3 regions of the Sphingomonas sandaracina genome follow, and region 2 is predicted to be linked to each of the others. Evidence: riboswitches for the same ligand, from Rfam matches in the RefSeq annotation. Region 2 holds a riboswitch; each other region holds the start of a gene.

Region 1 (6,690 bases), 100 kb from region 2:
GCGATCGCCGCGAGCTCGCGTCCGCCGAGGTGCCTCAGGATTTCGAACGGGGTCGTCAGCGATCGCGCGTGACGCGCGAGGCCTTCGTCGATCGCGTCGGTCTTTTGCGCGATACCGGTCGCGTCGACACCCGTTCCCGGCCCTACCCAGTCGGCTGCCGAGCCCCCGAAACTGGCGGCGCACAAGGCCGCGGCGACCGTCGAATTGCCGATCCCCATCTCGCCCAGGATCAACAGGTCGATTCCTTTCGGCACCGCCGCCGCGCCGATGTTGATGGCAGCCAGGCACTCGCCTTCGGACATCGCCGGTGCGCTGGTGAAGTCCTTGGTCGGCTGATCGAGATCGATCGCGACGATCTCCAGGTCAATCCCGGCCGCGCTGCACAGCGCGTTGACGGCCCCCCCACCCTGCTCAAAATTGGCGACCATCTGCGCGGTCACCGCCGCCGGGTACGCACTGACACCGCGTGCGACGACGCCGTGATTGCCCGCGAACACGATGCCCGCGACCCGGTCGAGCCGGGGCCGCGCATGGCCTTGCCACCCGGCCAGAAAGATCGCGATGTCCTCCAGTCGGCCGAGCGATCCCCGCGGCTTGGTGAGGCTGTCCTGGCGTAGCGCGGCGGCCCTGCGCGCCGCTTCGTCGGGTTGGGGCAACGCCGCCAGCGCCGCGAGAAACGCGGCGGGCGATGCGAACGCGGTCATTCGACGACGTACCCGGCGGGCGGGGTGCGGGTGATGAAATGCCCCTTCACGCCCTGTGGCCACTGCTTGAACGGCACCTGCCCGAACGCGCTTTCGCCGTAGAGGCGCGCATAGTCGAGGATCGCGCGAGCGGCGTCTTCGGTAGGCTCGAACCGGCCGAGCACATAGCCGACCTTGGCGGGCGCGCGTAGGTGGATCGTGCAGAAATCCTGGCATGCGAACAGGCATGGCATCTCCTGCACGGCGACGTCGGCATAGGCCGGATCGCTGGCCTGGACCGCCTTCAATGCGCTGACCAGCCGCGCGCCGCCGCGCTGACCCTCGGCGTCGTCGCGCGCGTCGGCGGAGTGGCGGCATGTGTTGCAGGCTACCACGGCGACGCCGTCTGCGGCCGGCTTCAGCATGCGGATGCTCGAACGATTACAAGATGATGTGCTTTTGGCATGCGTACCCCTCCGGACAGTCGATCCCGCACCACGCGAAGGGCAAAAGGCGTACGCCTCCAGCCTTCGCGCGACACGAAGCGATGTCGTCGCTCGGGGTGTTACCCGTCCGTTCGGCGCACCCTGGCCGGACGAAAGACGACCGCGACGGGCAGGTCTCCTGGCTCGCGGGTCAACGCCGGCCGCGCCGCCTTCTCGGGACCATCCCAATGGCATGTGGCACGATGGCTCGCCGCGTACAGTTGCAGGGGCAGCCGGGTGTTTCCCGTTCCCATTTTCATCCCCCTCGGCGCTAGCGTCGGGGGAACCTGTCGCGGGTGGAGCGATAGGCGGGAGGAAGACACGGCGCAAGACTTGCCGCAAACCCCGTCATCCCGACAAAAGTCAGGATCCAGGGCCACAAAGGTTCTCGCCCGTTACCCTGGATCCTGACTTTCGTCAGGATGACGGAGCGTTGGTAGCGCGCGTTGCGGCCGGGCTAAACGCCGTCTGGAAGCCGCCTAGAACTCGACGCCGGCTTGCGCCTTTACCCCGGACCGGAACGGGTGTTTCACCTGCGTCATCTCGGTGACCAGATCGGCCATTTCGATCAGTGCATCCGGCGCATTTCGCCCGGTCACGACGACGTGAGTCATCTCGGGTTTGGCGGCCAGCGCTGCCAGCACTTCGTCGACCGGCAGATAGTCGTAGCGCAGCACGATGTTCAGTTCGTCCGCCACCACCATCGCATAGGACGGGTCGGCGATCATGCGCTTGACCTCGTCCCACGCCTCGCGCGCCACCGCGATGTCGCGGGCACGGTCCTGCGTGTCCCAGGTGAAGCCCTCGCCCATCGGCTTGAACTCGCACAAATCGGGGAACGCGTCGAAGATCGCCTTCTCGCCGGTCGCCATCGCACCCTTCACGAACTGGACGACGCCCACCTTGCGTCCATGGCCGAGCATCCGCACAGCCATCCCGAACGCGGCAGTCGACTTGCCCTTGCCGGCGCCGGTGTGGACGATGATCAGCCCCTTCTCGATCGTCTTGCTCGCGACGATCCGGTCATGGACTTCCTTGCGCTTGGCGCTCTTGGCATTCTGCTCGTCGTCGGTCCGCATGGTCATGTCCTCTTTTGCTCCCGCCCCTGCGCCCGATGGCGGATCACGGCGCGCGGCGCTAGAGCATCCCTCATGCTCCGCATCACCGACCTCAAGCTGCCGCTCAATCATGCCGACGAAGCGCTCCCCGCCGCAATCCGCGACCGCCTGCGCGTCACCCCGCGCGACCTGATCCGCTACACCGTCGCCAGGCGGGCGCACGACGCACGCGACAAGATGGACATTCAACTGGTCTATTCGGTCGACGTCACGCTGAAGAACGAGGACACCGTCCTCACGCGCTTTCGCAAGGATCGCTACATCCAGCGCACGCCGGATACGGGGTATCGGTTCGTCACCAAGGGCGGCGCGAGCTACACAGGTCCGCGCCCGGTGGTCGTCGGCGCAGGCCCCTGCGGATTGTTCGCCGGCCTGATCCTGGCGCAGATGGGGTTCCGCCCGATCATCCTGGACCGCGGCAAGGTCGTTCGTGAACGTACCAAGGACACCTGGGGGCTCTGGCGCAAAAGCGTCCTCAACCCCGAGTCCAACGTCCAGTTCGGCGAGGGCGGTGCGGGCACGTTTTCCGACGGCAAGCTCTGGAGCCAGATCAAGGACCCGCGCCACCTTGGCCGCAAGGTCCTGACCGAGTTCGTCAAGGCCGGCGCGCCCCCGGAAATCCTGACCGAAGCGCACCCGCATATCGGCACGTTCCGCCTCGTCACGATGGTCGAGAGCATGCGCGAGACGATCGAGGCGCTCGGCGGCGAATACCGCTTCTCGACGCGGGTCGACGGTCTCGATGTCGCCACTGAGGGCGGCGTGCGCCAATTGCGCGGTCTCCACCTCAGCACCGGCGACTATCTCGAAGCCAACCACGTCGTCTTCGCGGTCGGCCACAGCGCGCGTGACACGTTCGAGATGCTCCACGCCAAAGGGGTCCATGTCGAGGCCAAGCCTTTCTCGATCGGGGTCCGCATCGAGCATCCGCAATCGTGGATCGACGAGGCGCGGTTCGGGCCATGCGCGGGCCATCCCGATCTCGGCGCGGCGGCGTACAGCCTGTCGCACCACTGCAAGAACGGCCGCACGGTGTATAGCTTCTGCATGTGCCCGGGCGGCACCGTCGTCGCCGCTACCTCCGAGGAAGGCCGCGTTGCGACCAACGGCATGAGCCAATATTCGCGCAACGAGCGCAACGCGAACTCCGGCATCGTGATCGGGATCGACCCCGAACGTGATTATCCCGGCCACCCGCTCGCGGGCATCGAACTGCAACGCCACTGGGAATCGCGCGCCTATGTCGCCGGCGGGTCGAACTACAAGGCGCCCGCGCAACGCATCGGCGACTTGCTTGCCGGGCGGCCGTCGACCGCGCTGGGTTCGGTGATCCCGTCGTACAAGCCGGGCGTACACATGACCGACCTGTCCGAATGCCTGCCCGACTTCGCAATCACCGCGTTGCGCGAGGCACTGCCCGCATTCGGGCGCGAGATCCCCGGCTATGACCATCCCGACGCGGTCCTGACGGGAGTCGAAACACGAACGTCGTCGCCGGTCCGTATCACGCGCGGCGACGATTTCGTCAGCCTCAACACCGCCGGGCTGTTCCCGGCCGGCGAAGGTGCCGGCTATGCGGGCGGCATCCTGTCCGCGGCGGTCGACGGGATCAAGGTTGCGGAAGCCGTCGCGCTTAGCCTGATTGCATGAACTCCGACCCCGGCCGCCGCCGGGGTGGACATGTTCACGCGGATAGGTGTGGAACCAACCCGGGATAACGGACCACTCACTTTCCCCGATCGGGGCGCGTCTTGATCAGCCAGGCCCGCGGCAATCCCGTAGGTTTCGCCACCCCGTCGAGCCGCCGCGCACTCACCAGCGCCACGCGCTTCAAAATCATCTGATCCTTGAACGCGTCCATCCCGCCGCCGGTCGGCTTGGCGAGGATGCGCTTCACCACGTCCATACCGGCGATGACATGCCCGAATGCCGCATAGCCGGGATACCCCGCGCGCGCATCCATCGCCGGCGCCGGGCCGATCGTTATGAAGAAATTGCCGCCTGCCGAAGCCGGGTTCATGCCCCGCGCCATCGAGATCGTCGCATCGCCGTGCTTGATGCCGGTCATCGCCGTCGTCTCCAGCGGAAACGGTGGCAGGATCCGACGTGCGTCGGTACGGATGCCAGCCTGGATGAACCCGGTCTTCGGCGACGACTTTTGCCGGCTCGCACGATAGAAATCGGTCCCGTCGAAACGTCCGTCATCGACATATTCGAGGAAGTTCTGGGTCGTCTTGGGCGCATGCCGCGCGTCGAGCGCCAGCAGGATCGGACCCTCCGACGTGACGAGGCGGACGCGCACGATCCCCGGTTTGGCCACCGACGTGACGCGCGACGCAGGTTCCGCGAAGACCGAGGCCGCGATGCCGACTGCTCCGGCCAATCCCATGAGAAAACGGCGCATGTTGGTCATTCCTTTAGCGGCTGATCGAGGCCCGCTAACCGCCAAGCGAGGCCGACGCAACATCGGCTGGCTCAAGGCATCCTGTCCGACGGCGACGCGCTCTTGAATTTACCCTCCAAGCCGGCCAACTCTCGACCGTCCCTACCCATAAGAGCGCCGTAACAGCACATGACCGACGAAACCGTTCCAGCCGCCGATACCCAGCCTTCCGATACGGAGCACGGCGAAACCCACGCTTTCGAAGCGGACGTTTCGCGTTTGCTGCATATGATGGTGCATTCGGTCTATTCGGATAAGACCGTTTTCCTGCGCGAGCTGATTTCGAATGCTGCCGATGCTTGCGAGAAGCTGCGTTACGAGGCGTTGAGCGCGCCCGAATTGCTGGGTGCAGAAACGGTCGGGGGCGATGCCCGCACGCAGATCGCGATCACGCTCGATCCCGAGGCCAAGACGCTGACGATCGAGGACAACGGAATCGGCATGACCGCCGACGACATGGCCGAGGCGCTCGGTACGATCGCACGGTCGGGCACCAAGGCCTTCATGGACCGCATCGCCGCGTCCGCCGGATCGGACGGCGCGCAGTTGATCGGCCAGTTCGGCGTTGGGTTCTACTCCGCGTTCATGGTCGCATCGAAGGTCGATGTTGTGTCGCGCCGCGCCGGTGCCGATACTGCGTCGGTCTGGTCGTCGGACGGCCTCGGGACCTACACAATCGCGCCGGTCGACACCGCCGAGGCGCCGTCCCGCGGCACCCGCGTCGTGCTGCATCTGCTTGAGGACGCATCGTCCTATACCGAGCGCTACACCGTCGAGCGGTTGATCAACGACCAGTCGGGTCACGTCCCCGTCCCCATCACGCTGCGCGAAACGCCCGATGCCGAGCCGGTCGAGATCGCCGACGGGGCGGCGCTCTGGACCAAGCCCAAGTCCGAGATCACGGCGGACGACTATGCCGACTTCTATCGCAGCGTCTCGGGCCAGTTCGACGAGCCGGCATTGACACTCCACTACCGCGCGGAAGGGCTGCACGAATATTCGGTGCTCGCCTATGTCCCCGGCGCCAAGCCGTTCGACCTGTTCGATCCCGATCGTAATGGCCGCATGAAGTTGTACGTGAAGCGCGTCTTCATCACCGATGATGCGGACGTCCTGCCGCGCTACCTGCGCTTCATGCGCGGGCTGGTGGATTCGTCCGACCTGCCGCTGAACGTCTCGCGCGAGATGATCCAGGAAAGCCCGATGCTCGCCGCGATCCGTAAGGGTGTGACCGGGCGCGTGCTCGGCGAACTCGACAAGGTCGCGACGCGCGATCCGGAAGCCTATGCCAAGATCTGGGAGAATTTCGGCGCGGTCCTAAAGGAGGGGCTGTACGAGGATTTCGAACGTCGCGAACCGTTGCTGAAGCTCGCGCGCTTCAAGACGACCACGTCCGGCGGGGCATGGCGTTCGGTCGCGGACTATGTCGCGGCGATGAAGGACAACCAGACCGCGATCTACTACGCGGTCGGCACCGATCTCGACCGTCTCGAAGCATCGCCGCAGCTCGAAGGGTTCCGCGCGCGCGGGATCGAAGTGCTGTTGCTGCCGGACTCGGTCGACGGGTTCTGGGTGACCGCGGGCATCGATCATGACGGCAAGCCGTTCAAGTCGGTGACGCAGGGCGCCGCGGATCTGAGCCTGATCCCGCTTGCCGATGGCGCCACCGCGCCGACCGCCGACGCCACGCCGGAGGTCGCCGACTTCATCGCGTTCGTGAAGACCACGCTTGCCGATGCCGTATCGGAAGTGCGCGCATCGGAGCGTCTGACCGACAGCGCGGTCTGCCTCGTCGCGGCGGACAGCGGCATGGACCGCCAGCTCGAGCGGATCCTTGCCGCCAGCGGTCAGGCGATGCCCGCCGCCAAGCCGGTGCTGGAGATCAACCCGCGCTCGGCGCTGATCGCCAGGCTTGCTGCGCTTGGCGAGGACGAGACGGCGTTGCGCGAGGATGCCGCGCA
Region 2 (6,690 bases):
GGATGGCAACCTGTGCCATCGCCCAAGGACCCGCCGCATGACCGTTCATTTCATCGGTGCCGGCCCCGGTGCGCCCGATCTGCTGACATTGCGGGGACGCGATCTGATCGCGGCGTCGCCGGTGTGCCTCTACGCCGGATCGCTGGTGCCCGCCGCCTTGCTGGACCATTGCCCGCCCGGTGCGCGGATCGTCAACACCGCGCCGCTGTCGCTCGATCAGATCATCATGGCGATCGTGGATGCACACGGCGAAGGCCACGACATCGCTCGTCTTCATTCAGGGGACCTGTCGATCTGGTCGGCCATGGGCGAGCAACTCCGCCGACTGCGTGCGCTCGAAATCCCATTTACGGTTACGCCCGGCGTACCAGCATTTGCCGCGGCAGCGGCTGCACTCGAAGCCGAACTGACCCTGCCTGGCCTGACCCAGTCGGTCGTACTGACCCGCACGCCCGGACGCGCGAGCACGATGCCGCCCGCCGAGGATCTCGCGACGTTCGCCGCGACCGGTTCGACCTTGGCGATCCATCTGTCGATCCACAATCTCGCGCACGTGGTCACGGCGGTGGCGCCGGCGTATGGCGGCGATTGTCCGGCAGCGATCGTCTGGCGCGCGAGTTGGCCGGACGAACGCGTCGTCCGCGCCACGCTGGCAACGATCGTCGAGGCAGCGGCCGACGGCCCGGATCGGACTGCGTTGATCCTGGTCGGTCGCGTTCTCGCGTCGGACGATTTCGGCGAAAGCAGCCTCTATGCAGCAGGGTACGACCGGCGGTTCCGACCACAGGACGCGAACTCGCGGTTTGCAGGAGACGCGTCATGATCCCGGGCCTGATGATCGCCGCACCCGCATCGGGAACCGGCAAGACCACGGTCATGCTGGGCCTGCTGCGTGCACTGCGCGACGAAGGACTTGCGGTGCAACCGTTCAAGAGCGGCCCGGACTATATCGATCCCGCGTTCCACCGCGCGGCCAGCGGGCGGCCATCGTTCAACCTCGATAGCTGGGCGATGAACGGCGCGATGCTCGACGGTCTGGCCGCGTTGGCGAACGATGCCGATTTCGTGCTGGCGGAAGGGTCGATGGGCCTGTTCGACGGCGTGGCGAAACCGGGCGCGACCGGTACCGGCGCCAGCGCGGATATCGCGCGCAGGATGGGCTGGCCGGTCGTCCTGGTGATCGACGTATCGGGACAGGCGCAGTCGGCCGCGGCCACCGCGCTCGGCTTTGCGCTGTACGATCCCGGATTGCCGATCGCCGGCGTGATCCTGAACCGGGTCGCGAGCCCACGTCACGAACGGCTTGCGCGCAGCGGCATGGCCGCCGCCGGCGTGCGCGTGTTCGGCGCATTGCCGCGACGCGGCGATCTGAAACTGCCCGAACGGCATCTCGGGCTCGTGCAGGCGTCGGAGCATCCCGATCTGGATGCCCGGATCGCCGATTATGCGGTGTTCCTGCGCGATCACGTCGATCTCGCCGCGATCCGCGCCGCCGCCGCCGCCGCCGCGACGACGCCGCGGAACGGTGTCGAGCCACACCGCTTCACGCCACCGGCGCAGCGCATCGCCTTGGCGCAGGATGCCGCGTTCTCGTTCGCATATCCTCACATGCTGGCCGGATGGCGTAGCGCAGGTGCCGAAATCCTGCCCTTCTCGCCGCTCGCCGACGAGTGCCCCGCACGGGACGCGGATCTCGTCTGGCTGCCGGGCGGCTACCCGGAGCTGCATGCCGGGCGTCTCGCTCAGGCGGACAATTTCCGTGCCGCGCTCGCCAGCCATGCCGTCACGCGGCCCGTGCACGGCGAGTGCGGCGGGTATATGGCGTTGGGCGAAGCGTTGATCGATGCCGAGGGTGTGCGCCATCGTATGGCCGGACTGCTCGGTCTGGTCACGAGCTATGAGCAGCGGCGCATGCATCTGGGCTATCGCCAGGCGACCTTGCTTGCGCCGATGGCCGGCGTTGCGGCGGGGAGCGATCTGCGCGGTCACGAATTCCATTACTCGACCATCCTCGACCAACCCGATCGACCGCTCGCCGATGTCAGCGATGCGGAGGGGACGCCGGTCACGGAGAGCGGATCGTACCGCGGTAACGTGTCCGGCACCTTCTTCCACTTGATCGCGCATGGCCGGTGAACGGAATCGACCTGCATCTGATCGGGATCGGTACCGGCAATCCCGATCACCTGACGCGGGCGGCGGAGGCTGCGATGAACGCCGCAGACGTCATCCTGCTCCCCCGCAAGGGCGATGCGAAATCGGACCTGATCGACCTGCGCCGAACGATCTGCGCCGCGGTCCTGACCGGCGGGACGCAGGTCGTGGAGTTCGACCTGCCGAAGCGCGGTACCGATGGCGACTATCTGGCCGCGGTCGACGACTGGCATGACGCGATCGCCGCGTGCTGGGCAACTGCAATCGACACGTACCTGCCGGAAGGCGGACGGTTGGCGCTGCTCGTGTGGGGCGATCCATCGCTGTACGACAGCAGCTTGAGGATCGCCGAGCGATTGCATCGCGAGGGTCGTTCGCTGCGCGTCCATGTCGTTCCGGGTATTACCAGCTTGCAGGCGCTGACGGCGGCACATGCGATTCCCCTGAACATGCTGGGTGCGCCGGTCCTCATCACCACCGGACGGCGGTTGCGACGCGACGGCTGGCCGACGGGCGTCGATACGCTGGCGGTCATGCTCGACGGCGGATGCGCCTTCGAGACGCTCGATCCTCACGGTATCGACATCTGGTGGGGAGCGTATCTAGGCATGCCGCACGAGGCGCTGGTCGCGGGCCCGCTTGCCCTAATAGCGCACCATATCGCATCGCATCGTGCAGCGTTGCGCGCCGAGCATGGCTGGATAATGGACATATACCTGATGCGTCGCCCGCCGCAATCAGCAGTCGCGCCGATGGACGATCAGCAGCGACGGAGTTCCTGAAGACGCCAAACGCGATTGAACGATAGCACGGTAATCGACAGCGGTGCGATGTCGATCCGGAGTGTCGTCGTTACCGGGATCGACAGCGCTGCGGCGATCGTCGCGCGGATGACGGTGGCATGCGTGATCGCCAGTATCGGCTGGTCCATGGGCTCCATGCTGCGAAGCCAGGGTTCGACGCGTTCCGCAACGGCGTCCATCGTCTCGCCGCCCGGTGCGCCTTGTTCGGGTGCGGCAAGCCACGCCGTCAGGTCGTTCGGCGCGCGCGCATGGACCGCGTCGAACGAGAGCCCGGTCCAGGCACCGTAATCGATATCGCGGAGCGCCTCGCAAGGTACCGCGTCCAGCCCAAGGGCAATCGCGGTTTCACGCGCCGCAGCCGCCGGACTCGACCAGACGCACGCCGCAGACGGTCCGTCCAGCCTGATAGCGCCGGCCTTTGCGCGGCTCCCCTCGTCGAGCGGATCCGCCGGATCGGGGAAGCCACCGCTCCGCATCGTCGGCGTGGCGCCCGCGCACATCAGGACGAGACGGGTAGCCATCGGTTGCTCCAAATCGGTTGACGCCCCTGCCCCGTCGCTTCACAGCGGAACGATCGGAGCCGGGCGGGAAGCCGGTGCGATACCGGCGCGGTCGCGCCACTGTGATCGACGGGGCTTATCCTGTCGAGAGCCAGACCCCGCCCGACGCCTCAACGTTCGCCGGGCGCGAGATCCCGGTAGGAGACTGAACATGGCAGCACGCGCGCTATCCCCGCAAGACCCGTACATCGCGATCGGGACGACACCCGGCATTCCGCTCGACGAGATCGCACCCTGGGCCGTCCTCGGCACGGTGATCGCGCTGATCATGCTGTATTTCGTCAGCACCGAACAGGGCGCGTTCGCGCTGTTCCAGGGCATGTACGTGCATGAGTACGTCCACGACGGACGGCATCTGCTGGGTTTCCCCTGCCACTAAGACAGGGTCTGCCTTCATGATGAAACATATGCTGTGGCACGGCATGCTTGCGGGCATTCTCGGCGCCGTGGTCGCCGCGACGTTCGCACTGATCTTCGCCGAGCCCAGGATCGACGCCGCCATCGCCTTCGAAGCCGCCCACGCGGTCCATGCCATGCCCGGCATGGACGAAGACCTCGTCAGTCGAACCGTCCAGAAGACGGCCGGCCTTTTTACCGCGATGCTGATGTACGGAACCGCGCTCGGCGGGCTGTTCGCGATCGTATTTGCGGTACTCTATGGTCGCGTGGTCCGGATCGGCCCGCGCAGCCTGTCGCTGCTGCTCGCGCTGCTGACCATCGTCGTGATCGTCGTCGTACCGGCGATCAAATACCCGCCGACCCCGCCGGCAGTGGGACTTCACGAGACCGTCAGGCTCAGGACCGTCGCCTATTTCGGAATGATTGGCTTTTCGGTTTTGGCCGCGGTTGCCGGCATCTGGATACGGCAGCGTCTGAGCGGGCGGTGGTCCGCGATCGATGCGATCCTGGCCGGCGTCATGGGCTATGTCGTTCTGGTCGCCGCGCTGCAATTGCTCCTGCCGACCATCGACGAGGTTCCGGCGACATTCCCGGCGAGCCTGCTTTGGCAATTCAGGGTCGCGTCGATCGCCACGCAGACGATCCTGTTCCTCGTCATCGGGATCGCGTTCGGCTGGCAGGTCGATCGCATTCTGCGTGATCGGCGCACTGTCTAACTGGCACGGCTCACGCAGTCGGCGCCCGTCCGACTGCCGACGGGCCCAATCGCTCGTCCGGTCGGATAAACGCGGGGAGTCGCGGGAACGTCATCGAAGCGTCGCCGGCCCGTAACGTCCCGCGGCAATGGCGAACCCGAAGTCGCACTGGGGCGGCTCGGGGAACTACCATGAACCGTCTTTCCGGCCTGCTCGCCAGCGCGGCCCCCTATGTCCTCGCCGCAAGCGCATGTGCGACACCGCTAGCGGCACAGACCGTCACCGACCCGTCGGCCACCCCCGCAACGACGGCGCAGGCAACGGCCGAGCAACCGATGACCGCGCAACCGGCGACAGCGCCAGTGGAGACGGACGCCCCGGCCGGCGACATCGTCGTGCTCGGTTTCGGGCAGAGCCGCCAGGTCCAGAGCGTCAATGCCGCCGACATCGCGCGCCTGACGCCGGGATCTAGCCCGCTCAAGGCGATCCAGAAGCTGCCGGGCGTCAACTTCCAGGCCGCCGACCCGTTCGGCGCCTATGAATGGGCGGTGCGCATCTCGCTGCGCGGCTTCAACCAGAACCAGCTCGGCTTCACGCTCGACGGCGTGCCGCTCGGCGACATGAGCTACGGCAACGTCAACGGCCTGCACATCAGCCGCGCGATCATCTCGGAGAACGTCGCGCGCACCGATGTCGCGCAGGGCGCCGGCGCGCTCGGCACGGCATCGACGAGCAATCTCGGCGGCACGATCGAATTCTTCAGCGACAAGCCTCGCGACACAGCCAACGTGACCGGTGGCGCCACTTACGGTTCGAACGACACCTACCGCGCGTTCGCTCGGGTCGACAGCGGCGATCTGGGCGACGGCCTGAAAGGGTATCTGAGCTACGGCTTTCTCTCGACCGACAAATGGAAAGGCGACGGCGTACAGCGCCAGCATCAGGCCAACGGCAAGATCGTCAAGGATCTCGGTGCGCTCGGCAGCCTGTCGGCGTTCCTGAACTTCTCGGATCGCCGCGAGCAGGATTACCAGGATCTCAGCCTCGACATCATCCGTCGTCGTGGACTGCGCAACGACAACATCGCCGACAATTATCCGCTCGCGCTGCAGATCGCGAAGGTCGCGCAGAACCAGGCAGCGGTCGCCGTCGGCACCGCGCAACCCTGGGCCGGCGCCGGCACGACCTTCCCGGCTGGCTTCGGCACGGTCGACGATGCCTATTACGATGCCGGCGGTCTGCGGCGCGATTATCTCGGCGGCGTCACGTTCGATGCCAATCTGACGCCCGAACTCACGCTCAGCACGACCGGCTATTATCACGACAACGAGGGCCAGGGGTCGTGGATCACGCCGTATTCGCCGACCCCGGCAGGTGCGCCGAACGCCGATGGTACGCCGATCACCGCGGCCAGCCCGCTCGGGTTCCGCACCACGGAATATGCGATGAAGCGCGGCGGTGCGCTGAGCAATCTGGCCTATGTGCACGGCGCCAACACGCTTGAACTGGGCGGCTGGTACGAGACGAACACGTTCACGCAGGCGCGCCGGTTCTACGGGATGACCGACAGCGCCACGCCGAACCGCGATACGCTGCAGTTCCAGAGCAATCCGTATGCCACGCAGTGGGACGGCAAATACACCACCGATACGATCCAGTATCATGTCGGCGACACGATCCGCCTCGTCGACGATCGCCTGGTCCTGAACGCAGGCTGGAAGGGATTCTACGTCACCAACCGCGCGATCATGCTGCCGGCGACGACCTCGCCGCTGGCCGTCGGCAAGATCAGCGCGAAGGACTGGTTCCAGCCGCAGGCGGGCATCCTGTTCAAGCTGACGCCCGGCGCCGAGCTGTTCGCGGACTATAAGGAGAACGTGCGCGCCTATGTCTCGTCCGCAACGACGGGGCCGTTCTCGACCACGCAGGCCGGGTTCGACGCGATCCGCGGCCAGCTGAAGCCCGAGCGGTCGAAAACTGCAGAGGGTGGCCTGCGCTTCCGCCAGGGTCCGCTGCAGGCGTCGGCCGTCGGCTATTACATCGACTTCTCGAACCGCTTGCTCGGCTTCTCCAACGGCG
Region 3 (6,690 bases), on a different contig from region 2:
GGGCGTATAGGTGCTGGCGATGACGAGATCGGGGTGCAGCGCGATCACTTCCTCCGCGGTGCCGGCGGTCGCGCGAAACCGCCGCGCGACGTCGAGCGGGATCGAGGTGCCGCCCGGATCCTGCGAATGATGGCTGATCGCCGCGATCCGCGATGCGGGCACGATCCGCACCAGCACCGCATCGACGCACGGGTTAGTCGAGACGATCCCCCCGCCGCCGCGTCCGCCCGGCGGCACGGAGCAGCCTCCGAGCGTCAACGCGGCGAGCAACGTCAGGAGGATCGCCTCGCGGCTCACTTCAAGCGCAGCCGGACGCCGCCATAGGCCGCTCGACCATAGGTGCCGTAGCCCGCGATCGTCTGGTACGACGCGTCGGTGACGTTATCGACGCGGCCATAGACGGCGAACCGATCGCCGATCGGGAACTCCGCCCGGACGCCGCCGAGCGCATAGCCATCGAGCCGCACCGCATTGGCGGAGTCGTCGAAACTGTCGCCGACCATCGTAACCGTGCCGCCGATCGACAGCCCGAACGGGAACCGGTAATCGGCGTTGACGCTGGCGGTCTGGGTCGGCCGCCGCGCGAGGGTCTTGCCGAAATCGTCGCCGATCGAGCGGTTTTCGGTGCGGATATAGCTGTAGTTCGCGGTCAGCGTCAGCGCATCGACCGGGCGTAGTGCCAACGTGAACTCGGCACCGTCGGCCTCGGCGCGGGCAATGTTCGCATAGACGCCGAACGGGCGATCGACGCAGATCGAGCCGGTCGTCGCCTGCTCCGCGTCGCTGCACGCGCGGAAGTCGATCTGGTTGCGCGTGCGTCGGTTAAAATAGGTGACGCCGACGCGCGCACGGTTGCCGAGAAACGCCTGTTCCGCGCCGACATCGAAATTGCGCGCCGTTTCCGGATCGAGACCGCGGTTCCCGAAATCCGAGAACAGCTGATACAGGGTCGGTGCCTTGAAGCCTTCGCCATAGCTGGCGCGGAACGTCGTGCCGGTGCGCAACGCCAGCGCCGCGTTCGCGCCGAACGTCGTACGGCTGCCGAAATCGTCGTGATCGTCGTTGCGGACGCCGCCGGTCAGCGTGAGGATATCGACCGGCTTGACGATCAACTGGCCGTAGACGCTGGTGATGCCGGTGTCGGCAGACGCGAACCCGTCACTGTAGCGGCTGTTCTCGCGCTCGACGCCCGCGACGACGCGGACTTGGTCGAGTGGCCGGAAGTCGCCCTGATACTCATAGCGTTCGCTGCGGCCGCGCCCGATGAAGCTCGGGTCCGCGCCGAAGGTCGGATCGTAATTGTCGCGGTTGATGTCGGCGATCGTGAACGCCACGCGATTGTTGAACCGGCCGTCGGCGAAGTTGGCATGAAGACCGGCATAGCCATAGAGTTCCTGGGTCTTCGAATATTCGGGGTCGTCGGCGAGGGCAAAATCGGGTGCCGGGAACCCATCGATGTCGACCTTGCTGTCCGCATAATAGCCGCGCAGGTCGAGGCCGATGCCCGGCGCGAATTCGACGCCCAACCGCCCTGCCGCGCCATATTGGCGGTAGCCATCGCGCTCGGTGCCGCTTGCCGCCGACGAGATGCCGTCGGTCCGCAGATAGCCCCCGGTCAGCGAGCCGGATACCGGCCCCTTCGCGCCCGATACGCCTGCACTCGCGAACACGCCGTCGGCATAACCATATTCGGCGTTTGCGCGCGCCTGCACGCCTTCGGTCGGCGCCGCGGTGATGATGTTGACGACGCCACCGATCGCCTGGCTGCCCCACGGTACCGAGTTGGGCCCGCGCAACACCTCGATCCGCTCGACCGAGCTCGACAGGAGGTTGGCGAAGTTGAAGCCGCCACCGGTCGAGGACGGATCGTTGACGCGGACGCCGTCGATCACGACCAGGGTCTGGTCGGCTTCGGCGCCGCGGATCCGCACGCTAGTCAGCGCGCCGATCGAGCCGTTGCGGGTGACGGTGACGCCGGGCGTGGTCGCGAGCAGATCGGACACCACGGTCGTCTGGCGGCGCTCGATCTCGGCGCGGTCGATCACGGTCACCGCCTGGCCGACTTCGCTCGCGGGTTGCGCGACGCGCGCGGCGGTCACGACCAGTTCGGGCGTATCGGCGTCGGGAACGGCCTGTGCATATGCGGGCGATGCGATCGTCGCGGCGGTCAGGAAAAGAAAGAATTTCGTCATGGGCACGTCCTGAACAAGACCGCCTGCGACCATTCGCAGGGCGGCCAGACGTCTCTCGCGCGAGGATGCCCCGTCACGACGGAGCTACTCGTCCGCGCCGGAGCACCCGCCCGCGCAGTGGATCGACCGTGAGAGGCAGGTCTCCTGGCTTCCGGGTCGCCGCGTCCACCCCGCCTTCCCAGGTCTTCACCCAGTGGCGTATCGGGGTGGCCGCTATCCGGTCACAGTTGCGGGTACAGCGTCGGTCTTGCGGATCGGATCATGACGACCCTCCCGCGCACCGACTTCCCTTTTGATCCCGTCGCCGGGAGCCCTTCACGCGCCCGCCATTAGTCGCAGCCCAGACACGGGTCAACGCAAGCCATAGCGGAGCCCGACCCAGATCGTCCGCGGCGTCGCGCGCTCAACGATGTTGCCGCCGCTGATCCCCGCCTCGACCCGTTCGTTCAGCATGTTTTCGGCACGCAGTTCGGCGATCAGCGACCGCATGACGGGGAGTGCAGCATACGCGTCGAGCGTGGTCGCGGGCGCGAGCACCCGGCTGTTCTGGTCGTCGTCGAACTGCCGGCCGACATGCCGCACGGTCAGCGACAGCGCCGCTGCATCGTGCCGCCAGTCGATCGTCCCCGACACAGCGTCGCGCGGCGTCTGCGCAGGGCGCAGACCGTCAAGCGCCGCGGTGATCCCCGAACCTTCGACGGTCGAATTGGTGTGCGACCAGGATGCCTGCACGCCGAACGGGATAGTCCCCGAAGCCGGCCGATACGACGCATCGAGTTCGAACCCATGTGCGCGGATCGCATCGAGATTCTGACGGACGCGGTAGGTCGTCACGCCAGGAAGGACCTGCGCTGGGCTGGTCGTCGTGACGTTGGCGATCGCGTCCGTCACCCGGTTGTAGAAATAGGTCGCGGCAAGACTCACGCCCGATACAGGCGCCAGCGTGACGCCGCCCTCGACCCCGGTTAGCCGTTCGGGCGACAGCGACGCGTTCGCCGCAGTCGCATCGTTGCCGACGCGGAACGGCCGGTACAGTTCGTTGAGCGTCGGCAACCGCCAGCCGCGATACCCCGCGGCGCGCAGCGTGATCGCCTCGACGGGCTGGTAGGCGATACCCGCGCGGCCAGTCGTCTCGCTGCCGTCGCGGTTGGCATAGCGCTGGTCGGTGAGTGCCGCGCCCCCCGCCAGCGGCCGTTCGGACAAATAGCCGTCGTCGATCGTCCACCAGTCCAGCCGCCCGCCAAGGCTGAAGGTCACATCTCCAGCGACCAGGCTGCCATCGGCGAACAAGCCCGTCGTGGTCGTGCCGCCGCCCGCCTCGCGTCGCCGTGTCGGTACCGCCGCGACGAAGGTGTAGAGTTCCTGCGTCTTGCCGCTGACGTCGCGCAGGTCGGCGCCCAGCCGCAGCGTGATGCTCTTGCCCAGCGGCGGCAGGATCTCGATCCGCCCGCCCAGCCCGGTGGCCGGCGTATTATACTGGTCGAGCGACTGGATCGCGGTCGTTCGCGCGGCATTGATGCTGTTGAAGCTGCTCGCGAACGCGCGCGTCTGCAGATAGGCGAGCGCGGAATAGCCCCAGTCGCCGCGGCCGATCAGCCTGACGCTGGCGTCTGCGCCTTCGCTCTTGTTGTCGGTGAACTCGGACCCACGATCACGCCGGTCGGTGAAGGCGCTGGCGTTCACCTGCAACTCCGTCTTCGCGCCGATCCCGACGACGGTCCTGATCGCGCCCGACGCCTGCTCGTACGGCGCGGGCCGATCGACGATCCCGCGACTGTCGGCCACCGTCGGCGTGAAACCGTCGCCGCGCGCATACGCGCCGGACAGCGTCGCGAACCCGCCCTCGCGGACCAGCGCCGCCGAGCCCTGCGCATCGACCGAGTCGCGACTGCCATAGGCGATGCTGCCCTGGAACGGCGTCAGGTCGCCAGGCGTCGCGCTTTCGAGTTCGACCGTCCCGGCCAGCGCCCCCGGCCCCTGATAGCCACTGCCGCCGCCGCGCGTCACGCGGATGCGACCCAGCCGCCCCGTCGCATAGGCGGGAAACGCGACCCACCCGCCGAACGGGTCCGCCTGCGGTACGCCGTCGAGGATCAGCAGCGCGCGGCTCGACGCATTGCCGCCGATCCCGCGCAACGAAATCCCCTGGCTGGTCGGGTTGGCGCTGCGCGAATCCGACCGGCGGAACTGCTGCAAGCCGGCGACATCGGCGAGCACGCTCTCCAGCCGGTTGCTGGCATTGGCGTCGATCCGATCGCGCTCGATCGTGACGATGTCATAAGCGCGGTCACCCGGCGCCGGCGCCAGCCCGCGCCCGGTCACGACGATATCGGGTGCAGGTTCGGGGGTCGATTGCGCGACGGCAGCGCCGGACGACAGGAGGACGCAAACGAGTGCAGAGATCGGAAGGCGAATCATCGCCGGCGCATGGCAGCTTTACCCCGTCTCTGGAAAGCGGGCAGACCGGCCCGATCGTCGTTCAGCTATCGGTGCGCAGACGGTAGCCGACCCCGAGTTCATTGGCGATCACGCTGCCGACCGGATCCGGCGCCTCGAGTTTCTGGCGCAGGTTGCGGATCACGATGCGGAGATATTCGATCCGCGGATCCTCGTCGCCACCCCAGGCCGCGGCGATGATCCGGTCGTGCGTGACGACCCGCCCGCTATGCCGCGCCAGCACCGCGAGCACCTCATGCTCCTTGCGCGTCAGATGCAGTTCCTCGCCATCGCGCGTGACGAGGCGGCGATCGAGGTCGATCGTGACATTGCCGGTGTGAACAAGCTTCGGCGCGGTGTCGGCGGTGGCCTGATGCCGCAGCGCGACGCGCAACCGGGCGAGCAGTTCGTCGCTGTCGAACGGCTTGGTGACGAAATCGTCGGCGCCGAGATCGAGCGCAGCGACTTTCTCGTCGGTCGCGTCGCGCGCGGACACCACCAGGATCACCGCATCGCCGTCGCGCCGCAGCACCGGGATCAAGCTGAGACCATCGCGGTCGGGCAACCCCAGGTCGAGCAGGATCGCGCTGGGGTGTTCGGCCGCCGCGCGGGCGATCGCACTGCGCGCGTCGACCGCTTCGACCACCGCATAGCCGGCGCGTTCCAGCGTGTTGCGGAGCAGGCGACGGATCGAGATTTCGTCGTCGACGACCAGGATCTTCGCGGGCATCAGATCGCGCTTTCGGGTGCGACGTTGCGCACGATGAGAGGGGACGGGAACACCAGCGTGAACGCGGCGCCGGGTTCGTCGACGCGATTGCCGGCTTCGACCATCATTCCCATCGCCTCGGCGAAGGCCTTGACGATGGCAAGCCCCAACCCGGTCCCGACGATCTCGCGGTCCGATCCTTCGAGCCGCCGGAACGTCTCGAACACCTCGGCCTCGCGGCCCGGCGGCAGGCCCGCGCCGTGGTCGAGCACCGCCAGCCTGAGTTCGCCGTAGCGATGCCGCCCCTCGACGACGATCTCGGTACCCGGGTTGCCGTAGCGCCCGGCATTGTCGAGCAGGTTGAGCAAGCAATGATGCAGCAGCTGCGGATCGACCCGGACCAGCGGCAGGTCGGGCGGCACGTCGAGCCGGACCGCATGCCCCTCCAGCGCACGGCGCGCGTCGTGCGCGGCGCCGGCGACCGCATCGCTGAGATCGGTCGCCTCGATGTTGAGCTTGAGCGCCCCCGCCTCGACCCGCGCCATGTCGAGCAGGTTGGCGACGAACCGGTTGAGCCGCGCCGCCTCGGTCTTGATCGTCGCGATCAGGTCGGGGGTGGCACCGTGATCGAGTTCGTTCGCCGCGGCGATCACCGCGGTCAGCGGCGTGCGCAGATCGTGGCTGACCGACGACAGCAGTGCCGCACGCAGCCGATCGCGCGTCCGCACCGCGTCGACATCGCGCATCTCGGTCTCGAGCCGCAGCCGTTCGAGCACCAGCGCGGATTGATCGACCAGACTGGTGAGCAGCGGCAGTTGATCGGCGCGGACCGGATCGCCGCTGTTCTCGCGCGCGATGCCTAGCACCGCGAGCGTCCGCCCGCCCGCCTTGACCGGCTGGAACAGCCATTCGGACGCGGCCAGCGTCGCCGACCCCTTGCCCGCCGCCGCGCCGGCATCGAACGCCCAGTTCGCGGCGGCCAGATCCATCGTGTCGAGCCGGTAATCCGCGGTGCTCGCGGCCTGCACGGTCAACCCGGCGCCGGTCGTCGGGGCGAGCAGGACCGACTGCACGGCGAACACCTGCGCGACGTCGTCGCAGATCATCCGCGCCGCCACCGCGGGATCGTTGATCGCACTCAGTTGCCGCAGGAACCCCGCCAGCGTCGCGTTGGTCTGCGCGCTCGCCGCCGCGAGGTCGGCCTGCGCCCGCACCCGCGAGGTGAGTTGGCTGGTCGCGATCGCGACGCCGAGCAGGACGAAGATCGAGATCAGGTTCTCGGGATTGCTGATGCTCAGCGTGCCGACCGGCGGCAGGAAGAAGAAGTTATAGGCGAGGCTGGACGCGATCCCG

Evidence for each region. A riboswitch is a leader RNA that binds a small molecule or an ion and turns the genes downstream of it on or off. The one in region 2 is predicted to bind cobalamin.
Region 1: it holds a riboswitch for cobalamin, as region 2 does, so the genes downstream of both, U1707_RS01185 (DUF1636 domain-containing protein) here and U1707_RS00755 (CbtB domain-containing protein) in region 2, are expected to answer to the same signal.
Region 3: it holds a riboswitch for cobalamin, as region 2 does, so the genes downstream of both, U1707_RS14005 (TonB-dependent receptor plug domain-containing protein) here and U1707_RS00755 (CbtB domain-containing protein) in region 2, are expected to answer to the same signal.

The regions. Positions count from the first base shown of each region.
Region 1 is NZ_JAXOJK010000001.1:296,445-303,134, reverse strand. Features, by position in the region: gene cobT (nicotinate-nucleotide--dimethylbenzimidazole phosphoribosyltransferase) at 1-704, opposite strand, end outside; gene U1707_RS01185 (DUF1636 domain-containing protein) at 701-1,108, opposite strand; cobalamin riboswitch at 1,281-1,474, opposite strand; gene cobO (cob(I)yrinic acid a,c-diamide adenosyltransferase) at 1,648-2,253, opposite strand; gene U1707_RS01175 (NAD(P)/FAD-dependent oxidoreductase) at 2,320-3,936, shown strand; gene U1707_RS01170 (peptidylprolyl isomerase) at 4,013-4,690, opposite strand; gene htpG (molecular chaperone HtpG) at 4,859-6,690, shown strand, end outside.
Region 2 is NZ_JAXOJK010000001.1:193,427-200,116, reverse strand. Features, by position in the region: gene U1707_RS00780 (cobalamin biosynthesis protein) at 1-41, shown strand, start outside; gene cobM (precorrin-4 C(11)-methyltransferase) at 38-823, shown strand; gene U1707_RS00770 (cobyrinic acid a,c-diamide synthase CobB) at 820-2,136, shown strand; gene cobF (precorrin-6A synthase (deacetylating)) at 2,133-2,936, shown strand; gene U1707_RS00760 (histidine phosphatase family protein) at 2,915-3,478, opposite strand; cobalamin riboswitch at 3,488-3,638, shown strand; gene U1707_RS00755 (CbtB domain-containing protein) at 3,669-3,896, shown strand; gene U1707_RS00750 (CbtA family protein) at 3,913-4,632, shown strand; gene U1707_RS00745 (TonB-dependent receptor) at 4,803-6,690, shown strand, end outside.
Region 3 is NZ_JAXOJK010000004.1:242,172-248,861, reverse strand. Features, by position in the region: gene U1707_RS14010 (ABC transporter substrate-binding protein) at 1-297, opposite strand, end outside; gene U1707_RS14005 (TonB-dependent receptor plug domain-containing protein) at 294-2,192, opposite strand; cobalamin riboswitch at 2,310-2,523, opposite strand; gene U1707_RS14000 (TonB-dependent receptor) at 2,544-4,610, opposite strand; gene U1707_RS13995 (response regulator) at 4,672-5,358, opposite strand; gene U1707_RS13990 (DUF4118 domain-containing protein) at 5,358-6,690, opposite strand, start outside.